3 regions of the Dactylosporangium sp. CA-152071 genome follow, and region 2 is predicted to be linked to each of the others. Evidence: riboswitches for the same ligand, from Rfam matches in the RefSeq annotation. Region 2 holds a riboswitch; each other region holds the start of a gene.
The links. Region 2 has a riboswitch for cyclic di-AMP ahead of ACQEVZ_RS20610 (NlpC/P60 family protein). Riboswitches for the same ligand answer to the same signal wherever they lie in the genome.

Region 1 (3,263 bases), 1.2 Mb from region 2:
ATGCGTACGTGGCTCCTCCTCCTGGCTGCGCTCGTGCCTCTCGCCGGCTGCGCTTCCCCCACGCGACAGCAACCTCATGAGTCCGCGCCGTCGGCCCGGCCCTCGCCCGGGCACGCCACGGTGTCCGGGGCTGCCCCCTCTTCCCCGGCCGCGCCCTCGCTCGTCGCCGCCGCGCCTTCGGCCACGGCCCTGCGGTACAGCTTCGACAGCGGGATCACGGGACCGGTGCTGGACGGCGCGGGCCGGCTCCCGCTGCGGGTCCGCAGGGCCGGCGGCCAGCTGTCGACCGTGCCGCACAACGGCGGACTCGCGGTGCGATTTCCCCAGCCGTGTGAGCACTACGGTGCGGAGAGTTGCGCACGCGCCATCCTGCAGAGCGGCCCCGCTGAATTCCTCAATCCAGGCCAGGAAGCGTTCTCGTATGGCGCGAGCGTGCTCGTCGCGCCCAATGAGACTTCCAAAGGCGCCAATGTTCTGCAAAAAGGGTTCTCGGTCGGTGACAGTCAGTTCAAGTTGCAGGTGGACGGCGCCGCGGGGCGCCCCAGTTGCGTGATTGTCGGCGTGGGTGGATCTACTATTTACGTAGCCCTCGCATCGCTTAGCGTGGCTGACGGGCGATGGCACCGGATCGAGTGTTCGCGCAGTGACGCCCTGCTCACGGTGGCCGTGGACGGTCAACCCAGGGGTCGGGCGGCCATTCCTCCGTCACTGTCCATAGTGAACGCGGATCCACTCTGTATTGGCGGTAAGGGAACCAGTGCGAACAACGACCAGTTCGCCGGTGCAATTGATGATGTGTTCATCACTCGGGCGCCCTGACTTTTCGGTTAAATCGGACACCCGCTTGCTCCTCTGGGTCACTCGCCATACCGTAAATTCCGGTCGGATGGATGTCCGCGCCCACCACGGGTGCGCCAGACGGCACCGCCGAGTCGATTTTTGAACCGGGGACCCACCTGCGTCATCGGGGTGAATCCGCGATCTGCGGTAGGACGACCTTCCCGTCCGAACCCGTCAGCTAACCCGGTAGGCGGCTGGAAGAAGGAGTGCCCCCTCGATGCGGCCCAACCGTCTGGTTCGGCTCCTCGTTGCCACGCTCGGCTGTCTCTCGCTCGTCGTCGGAGTCACCGGACTCGCTCACGCCGACCCGACGCCCGCCGAGCTCGAAGCGCAGATCGACAAGAAGTGGAATGAAGTCGAGCCCATCATCGAGCAGCACAACCAGCTCAAGGGCGAGCTGAAGGCCAACCTGGCGAAGCAGGCGCAGCTGAAGAGCCAGATCGACCCGCTGCAGGCGCAGGTCGACAACGCGCTGCTGCGGGTGAGTGCGTTCTCGGTCCTGCAGTACAAGACCGGGCGGGTCTCCAGCTTCAACGCGCTGATGACGACCGGCTCGCCGGACACCTTCGCCGAGCAGCTCGTCATGCTGAACATGCTGGCCAAGGACGAGGCCGAGGGCATCAAGGACGTCATGGACAGCAAGAAGGTCCTCGACGACCAGAAGAAGCCGCTCGACGAGCTGATCGCCAAGCAGAAGGCCGCCGAGGCGGAGATGGCGACGAAGGAAACCACCATCAACGCCGAGATCAAGACGCTCAACGACATGCGCACGAAGGCGTATGGCTCCAGTGGCGCGACCGGCGAGCTGCGCCCCGTCGCCTGCCCCGTCGAATACTCCGGTGGCGACGCCGCGAAGGCCGCGCAGGTCGCCTGCCAGCAGATCGGCAAGAAGTACGTGTGGGCGGCCGAGGGCCCCAACACCTTCGACTGCTCGGGCCTCACGCTCTACGCCTGGAAGCAGGCCGGCCACACGCTGCGGCACTACACCAAGTGGCAGTACTCGGACACCAAGCGCGTCAGCAGAGCCGATCTCAAGGCCGGCGACCTGGTCTTCTTCTACAGCGACATGCACCACATGGGGATGTACGTCGGCGGCGGCTGGATGGTCCACGCCCCGACCACCGGCGACGTGGTCCGCATGAAGAAGATCGACACCGCACCGATCTCCGGGTACGGCAGAGTGGCTTAGGGCTTCGGGACCTGGCCGCCGGCGTTCACGTCGTCGGCCAGGTCCGCCAGTTCTGGTGGGAGCGGCTCGCCGTCGGGCCGCGCTGGCCCTGGTACCGGGAGCCGTACACCGCGGACCCGTACGGGTGCTCCGACGGCGAGGACAGCCGGAAGATGCACAGCTGCCCGATCTTCATCCCCGGCCAGAGCATGATCGGCAGATTGGCCACGTTGGACAGCTCGAGCGTCACGTGTCCGGAGAACCCCGGGTCGATGAACCCCGCGGTCGAGTGCGTCAGCAGCCCGAGCCGCCCCAGGCTCGACTTGCCCTCCAGCCGGCCCGCGAGCTGATCGCCGAGGCTGATCACCTCCAGCGTCGAGGCGAGCACGAACTCCCCGGGGTGCAGCACGAACGGCTGGCCGTCGTCGACCTCCACCATCGCGGTGAGGTCGTCCTGCTGGATCGCCGGGTCGATGTGGGTGTACAGGTGGTTGTTGAACACCCTGAACCACCGGTCGAGCCGCACGTCGATGCTCGACGGCTGGACCAGGTCCTTGTCGAACGGCTCGAGCCGCAACTGGCCGTCGGCGAGCTCTTTGGTCAGGTCACGGTCGGAGAGCAGCACGTCCTGACCCTATGTGGTTTGGTTCGTGGCTTTCGCGGTGGCCCCTCGGACTGCCTCGATGACCCGCTTCGTGGCTTCCAGATCGTGCTCGTCGAACTCCGCGAGCGCCTCCCGGATGTGTTGCCCGAGCGGCGCGAAGAACTCCTGCGCCAAGGCCTTCGCCGGCGGCTGCATCACGAGGTGTACGCGACGCCGGTCCTCCATGTCGTGCCGCCGCTCGACGTGCCCGGCCTTCTCCAACCGGTCCAGCAACGCGGTCGTCGCCGCCGGGCTCAGCCGCAGTGTCCTGGCCAGCTCCCCGGGCGTCAGCGGCTGCTGCTCCTCCGTCGCCCGCCAGATGTACGCCACGGCGTTCATGTCCGTGCGGTGCAGCCCGTGCCGGCGGGTGAACACCTCCAGGAACCGGTCGGCCTCGAGGTTGAACTTCCTCAGCAGGTCGATCAGCTCGCCGCTCGCATCACCCACAGGGTCATTGTCCTTCATTCGTGGAATCACACACTTTTCGTACACGTGTACGAGTAAATTGGAGGCATGGCGACGTGGGCTGAATTCTCCGCGGCCGAGCCTTTGCTGGCGACGGCCATCCGCACCCTGATCTGCCAGTACGGCCCCGGCATGGGCTACCTGGCC
Region 2 (3,263 bases):
GGCCCGGAAGTCGTCGAGCTCCGCACCGGACAGGGCGTCGAAGTAGGGGCGCAGGCCGGTCCCGCTGAACCACTCCAGCACCGGGTCCTCGCCGGGCAGGACGTGGAAGTACGTCGTCTCCCACGCGTCCACGGCCAGGCCGAGCCCGGCGAGGGTGCGCACGTACCAGGCCGGCTCCCGCACCGGCGTCGCGCCGCGCGGCCCCAGGACGGTCGGGTCCAGGATGTCCGCGTCGAGGATCGGCCCGCCCGTCGGGACCTGGAACGCGAGCGTGCCGCCGTCGTCGAGCGCCGCGGCGAGCGTCGGCATCAGCGCGGCGTGGTCGTCGACCCACTGCAGGGAGGCGTTGGCGACGATGACGTCCACGGAGCCGCGCTGCGGCCGCCACCCGGCGATGTCGCCGAGCTGGAACGACAGCTGCGGGGTGCCGAGCGCTGCCGCCTTCGCGAGCATCTCGGGGGAGGAGTCGATGCCGAGCACCGCCGCGTCCGGGTAGCGCGTCGCGAGGGTCGCGGTCAGCGTGCCCGGGCCGCACCCGAGGTCCACGACCGCGACCGGCGCGGTGGTCTGGATGCGCGCCACCAGCTCGTGGAAGGGCCGCGCCCGCTCCTCGGCGAAGCGGCTGTACTGCTCAGGATCCCAAGAGGCCATGCCCCGATCTTGCCGGGCATGGCCTCTTGGACGTGCTGTCGGGGCTTACTTGTGCGGTCTGCCGTAGCCGTACGTGTCGCTGCGGCCGTCGATCGACTGGACCTCGACGTTTCGGCCCGTCGTCGGGGCGTGGATCATCTTGCCGTTACCGATGTAGATGCCCACGTGCCCCAGGCCACGGAAGAACGCCAGGTCGCCGGGGGAGAGCGCGGACCGTGAGATGTGCGTGGTCTTGCTCCACTGCTGCGCCGCGTTGTGCGGCAGGATGACGCCGGCCGCCTTCCAGGCGCCCATGGTCAGGCCGGAGCAGTCCCAACTGCTGGGTCCGGCGGCGCCCCACTTGTAGGGCTCGCCGAGCTGGGCGCAGGCGAAGGCCACCGCCGCGTTCGCCGGTGACGTGCACTCGGCACCGAGCGCGACCTTGACACCCGTGGAGCCGGTGCCGCCGGTGGTGGAGCGGCGGCGGAGCGCCTCGAGCTTCTTGACGTCGCCCTCGATCTTCTTCTTCTTGGTCTCGAGCTCGGTCTTCTGCGCGGTCTCCGCGGCGAGCGTCTCGTCGATCTTCTTCTTCTCTTCGTCCAGCTTCGACTTGGCCGACGTGAAGTCGGCGATCTCGTGCTGCTGGTGCTTGCCGATCTGCTGCAGCGTGGTCAGCTGGTCCATGAGTGTGTCGGACGACCGCGCGTTGAGCACGATGCTGAGGTTCTGCAGGCTGCCCGCGCCCTTGAACGCCGCGACGGCGATGACGTCCACGTTGGCGTTGGCGTTGGCCATGTTGTCGACGTAGGGCTGGAGCTTCTTCTGCAGCTCGGCGGCGGCCGCCTGGGTGGCGGCCAGATCGCCATTGATCTTGTTGTAGGCCTCGACCAGGTCTTCGAGCTCGTCGCCCGCCTTCTGGATCTGGGCGTCGATCTCGGCCGCTGTCGGATCGGCCTTGGCGACACTCGCGGGCGCCACGATCGCCAGCGACACGACCCCGATGAAGAGCGTGCGCAGCAGGGACCGTTTGGTGCGGTGTCCAGCGGACAAGGGATGACCCTTCTTCACCGACCGCCTACCGGGTTAGCTGACGGGTTCGGGCGGGAAGAGTGCGCCCTACCGCGCTGTGCGGATTCACCCCAAGGACCCTGGGTCCCCGGCTCGACAGCGCCAGAGCGGCGCTCGACTCGGCGGCGCTTGCCCGGCGCCGCCCGGGGTGGGCGACGGACTGCCGTGCAGGCCAGGACATAACTTAACGTGATCACCAACGAAGCGAAACCCGCGAGCGTTGTTGAATATCGATTACCCCAAAAGTCCGAATCACGGCGGGTTGTCGCTCCACATCGGACAGTGACGCACCACAGAAGATGGTGTTGACGGACACACAATTGGGGCTTGATTCTGCTCTGAGACCCGGTTAAATACACGTAACTTTATTCACCGTCGATGCACATAGTTCGCCCACTCCGAACACCCCCGGAGGAGCGTCACCGGATGTTGCGTGTCCAGAACCTCGAGGTCGTCTACGACGACGTGATGCTGGTGCTGCGAGGCGTCAGCCTGCAGGTCCCACCAGGACGCATCGTCGCGCTGCTCGGCGCGAACGGTGCCGGCAAGACCACGCTGCTGCGGGCCCTGTCGGGCCTGCTCGGCGTCCACGACGGCGCCATCACCAAGGGCGCCATCACGCTCGACGAGAAGCCCATCCACCGGCTCAAACCGGCCGCCGTGGTCCGCCGCGGCGTCTCGCAGGTGATGGAGGGGCGCAGGACCTTCGCCGAACTGACCGTCGAGGAGAACCTGCGGCTCGGCGCCCACACCCGCCCGAAGGGCCGGGCGGAGGCGATGGACCGCATGTACACCCTGTTCCCCGTGCTCGCGCAGCGCCGCGGCAGCATCGCCGGCTACCTCTCCGGCGGCGAGCAGCAGATGCTGGCGATGGGGCGGGCGCTCATGTCGGACCCGGCGTACCTGCTGCTCGACGAGCCCAGCCTCGGGCTCGCGCCGCGCCTGGTCGAGCAGGTCCGCGACCTGATCGTGCAGATCAACCAGGCCGGCACCGGCGTGCTGCTGGTCGAGCAGAACGCGACCATGGCGCTGTCGATCGCCGAGCACGGATACGTGCTGGAGACGGGCAAGGTCGTGCTCGACAAGCCCGCCGCCGAACTGCTCGCCGACGACGACATCCGCGAGTTCTACCTGGGACGGGCCGAGCGGTCCTTCCGCGACGTGAAGCACTACAAGCGTCGCAAGCGCTGGCTGTCATAGAAAATCAGGAGTCGCCGTGCTGCGTTTCGAAGACGTCCGGCTCAGCTTCGCCGGCGTCAAAGCCATCGACGGGGTTTCGTTCACCGTCGCCAAGGACGAGCTCTTCGCCGTCATCGGGCCCAACGGGGCCGGAAAGACGTCGATCTTCAATGTGATCTCCGGGGTGTACCGGCCGCAGCAGGGCAAGGTGTCCCTCGACGGCGTCGACCTCACCGGACTGCGCCCGGACAAGGTCGCCAAGCTGGGCGTGGCGCGCACCTTCCAGAACGTCGAGCTGTTCCAGCACCTGACCGTGCTGGAGAACCTCATGCTCGGCCGGCACCACCACATCCGCTACGGCACGCTCGCCGCGATCGCGTGGCTCG
Region 3 (3,263 bases), 3.0 Mb from region 2:
CCATGCCTGGCCCGATGGGTGGTGCGTTACCGGTGATGATCCCGCGTCCGGGGGTTTCCGGCTGATGGTCACCGTGCTGCGCACCGTCGACGACGTCCTCGCATGGGCGGAGCTGCTGGTCGGGCCGCCGCTGCGCACCGCCGTCGGGCGCCTCCCGGAGCCGTCGCGCGAGGTGGCCGAGCTGCAGCTCGGCGGGCTCGACGAGGACCCGCCCGCCGCCCGTACGCGCGCCGCACTGACACTCGTCTGCGCGGGCGCCGTCGGTGGTGACCCGCACGACGCGGTGGCGGGCGCCGTCGCGGTGGAGCTGGTGCACCACTGGTCGGGGCTGCAACGGGACCTGTTCGACGGCGACCTGACCCGCCTGCACCGGCCGACCGCCTGGAGCGTGGTGGGGCCGCACCCGGCGACGCTGGGCGGGCAGGCGATGCTGGCGCTCGCGTTCGACGTGGCGGCGACCGGCGACCCGACCAGACGCGTGCCACGCCCGCTGCGCCAGGCCAGCCGCGCCACGCCCGACACCGCGCCGTCCGTGCCGGCTGCGCCGTGCAGGGAGCCGGTGCGGCAGGACCGGGCGACGCGGGACAGGTTCACCGAGCAGCACGGCACCCCCGACCCGTGCACCGACGCGCGGCGGCAGTCCGGGGCGGCGTCCGTCGACCGGGCCGGCGTCCGCATCCTCGGCGACACCGTCCAGCAGCTCCTGCACGGCCAGCACACCGACCTCAGCACGGCCCTGGACGCCGCGCTGCCCCGGCACCGCTCCGGCAACGACCTGCTCCGCACGTGCATCTCCGCGGTCGAGCAGCGCAGTGGCGCCCTCTTCGGCTGCGCGTGCGCTCTCGGGGCGCTCGCAGGCGGCGGCGACCCGGCGCGGGTGGAGCAGCTGCGGCTGTTCGGGGTGCGGCTCGGGCTGGCCGTCCGGTTCGCCGAGGACCTGCAGGGCATCTGGGGCGACCCGGCCGTGACGGGCCGCCCGGCGTTCGCCGACCTGCGCGGCCGCCGCCGCTCGCTGCCGGTCGCCGCCGCCCTCGCCGCGGGCGCCGACGAGCTGGCCGACCTGCTGCACCGCGAGACCCGCCTCAGCGAGGCCGACCTGGAGCGCGCCGCGAAGGTCGTCGAACGCTCCGGCGCCCGCTCCTGGTGCGCCCAGCAGGCCGACGACCTCCTCGCGCAGGCCCTGGTCGCCCTCGACCTGGCGATCCCCGAGCCGGCCGCGGTCGCCGAGCTCGTCGCCCTGGCCCGCTGGGCGACCCGCCACCCGGCCTGACCAACACCCCCGCCGGCGATCCACAAAACCCGCGCCTGACCGGCGGCCCATGAAACCGGCGCCTGACCGGCGCGACCCGAGAAGGCGCGCCGGCCGGGTGCGGGTGAGCGTCAGGAGAGGGCGGCGACCACCTGCTCCGCGCGGGTGGCGTGCTTCTGGTACGCGCCGGGGAACGCCGACCGCTGCACCGCCTGGGCCGCGGCGGTCACGCTCATCCGCTGCCAGCCCTCGACCCGGTTGAGGGCGTTGTAGAAGAGCATCGCGGAGTGGGCGGGGTTCATCAGCTCGGCGACGGTGCCCCAGCCCTGGCTGGCCCGCTGCTGGAAGAGCCCGACCGAGTCGTGGTCGGTCGAGGTGCCGTCGTGCGGCAGCCCGAGGGACGCGGGCACGGCGGAGCTGGCGACGTTGTACAGGTCGCTCTCCTGCATCGCCGTCGCGATCGCCACGACCAGGGCCCGGTCGGGCATGCCCTGCGCCCGGCCCTGCTTGACGATGATCGCGGCGTTGTCCATCTGCCGCTGGTCGAGGCCGGCGACGGGCTTGACGACCGGCGGCGCCGGCGGCACGGGCGCGGCGGGCACCGCGACGGCCAGGGGCCCCGTCGCGGGCGCCGGCGCCGCGTCGGCGGAGGGCGCGGACGACGGCCCCGAAGCGGACAGGGACGACGGCGACGGCCAGGACCAGGCGGCCGCGGACTCGGCATACGCGGGGCCGGTGAACATCGACGCCGGCGAGTCAGCCGGCAGGGTGCCCAGCAGCGTGGCGGACAGGACGGCGACCGAGACGGTGCCGGCCCTGGCGCCGAGCACGGGCACCAGCCGGCGATGTCGCGGGTGGAACTGGCGTGGCAACACCTTCAATATGGGCTTCACTACTGATGTTTCCTTCGTTGGCAGGCAGAAGACATGCGGCATCGGCACGCCGCCCGAGGGCGGCATGCTGGAAGGGGGGAACCAGTGGTGAGGTGTTACGAGGGCGCGCGGGCGGCCGGCATCGACGCAGACTCCTTCCGGTGCCGCCTACCGGGTTAGCTGACGGGTTCGGGCGGGAAGTTTCGCCCTACCGCGGCCAGGCCGCGGATACACCCCAGAGGACGCGCATGGGTCCCCGGCTCGCGAAGATCGCGACTCGACGGCGCCCGCCCGGCAGCACCGATGCGGTGCAGGTCGACCGGAGCGGACTCAACGACCCTACTGGGCCGTCTCGGGCCGGGCCAACCGCAGCAACGGCATACCACCCTGAGCACCCGAACGCTCACCGAACGCCGTCACCCGTCTGGTCACCTCGCCGGCGTGACGACCGCCCTTGACCAGGTACATCGCGCGGTCGGCGGCCCGCAGCGCGGCGCCCGCGTCCTCGACCGTGTCATCGATCACGGCCACGCCGACGCTGACCCTGACCCGCATGATCTGCCCCTGGTGCGTGACGGGTGCGCAGACGGCGCGTTCGAGGCGGTCGACCAGCACGCCGAGGTCACCGGCGGCGACGTTGCCCATGAGGACGACGAACTCGTCGCCGCCGAGGCGCGCGACGGTGTCGGTGGGCCGCACCAGCGACTGGAGGCGCTGCGCGACGGCGACGAGGACCGCGTCGCCGGCCTCGTGGCCGAGGGTGTCGTTGACGATTTTGAAGTCGTCGAGATCGCAGAAGAACAGCACGCTGATCACCTGCTCGGTGCGGGCCCGCCGGATCGCGGCCGCGAGGGGTTCGGCGACGGCCTCGCGGTTGGCCAGGCCGGTCAGCGGGTCGCGGGAGGCCCTGCGCACCAGGTCGGCCTCGGTGGCCTTGCGGCTGGTGATGTCCTGCACCTGCGTGATCGCGAACGCGGGCGACCCGGCGACCACCGACATCGTCGCGGAGATCCAGATCGTCTCGCCGTCGCCGCGGACGCAGCGCACCTCGTAGTCGCGGATCGTGCCGGCGCCGCCGGCGAACACCTCCCGGCTGCGCTCGAAGTCGTCAGGGTGGATGAAGTCGCCGAAGCGCATCGAGA

Region 1: it holds a riboswitch for cyclic di-AMP, as region 2 does, so the genes downstream of both, ACQEVZ_RS26105 (C40 family peptidase) here and ACQEVZ_RS20610 (NlpC/P60 family protein) in region 2, are expected to answer to the same signal.
Region 3: it holds a riboswitch for cyclic di-AMP, as region 2 does, so the genes downstream of both, ACQEVZ_RS34325 (hypothetical protein) here and ACQEVZ_RS20610 (NlpC/P60 family protein) in region 2, are expected to answer to the same signal.

Annotation. Positions count from the first base shown of each region.
Region 1 is NZ_JBNJMZ010000001.1:5,827,159-5,830,421, reverse strand. Features, by position in the region: gene ACQEVZ_RS26110 (LamG-like jellyroll fold domain-containing protein) at 226-819, shown strand; cyclic di-AMP (ydaO/yuaA leader) riboswitch at 916-1,048, shown strand; gene ACQEVZ_RS26105 (C40 family peptidase) at 1,058-2,029, shown strand; gene dcd (dCTP deaminase) at 2,055-2,633, opposite strand; gene ACQEVZ_RS26095 (MarR family winged helix-turn-helix transcriptional regulator) at 2,643-3,098, opposite strand; gene ACQEVZ_RS26090 (pyridoxamine 5'-phosphate oxidase) at 3,165-3,263, shown strand, end outside.
Region 2 is NZ_JBNJMZ010000001.1:4,596,637-4,599,899, reverse strand. Features, by position in the region: gene ACQEVZ_RS20615 (methyltransferase domain-containing protein) at 1-651, opposite strand, end outside; gene ACQEVZ_RS20610 (NlpC/P60 family protein) at 697-1,680, opposite strand; cyclic di-AMP (ydaO/yuaA leader) riboswitch at 1,688-1,833, opposite strand; gene ACQEVZ_RS20605 (ABC transporter ATP-binding protein) at 2,125-2,898, shown strand; gene ACQEVZ_RS20600 (ABC transporter ATP-binding protein) at 2,915-3,263, shown strand, end outside.
Region 3 is NZ_JBNJMZ010000001.1:7,613,080-7,616,342, reverse strand. Features, by position in the region: gene ACQEVZ_RS34330 (polyprenyl synthetase family protein) at 65-1,270, shown strand; gene ACQEVZ_RS34325 (hypothetical protein) at 1,381-2,121, opposite strand; cyclic di-AMP (ydaO/yuaA leader) riboswitch at 2,272-2,414, opposite strand; gene ACQEVZ_RS34320 (diguanylate cyclase domain-containing protein) at 2,461-3,263, opposite strand, start outside.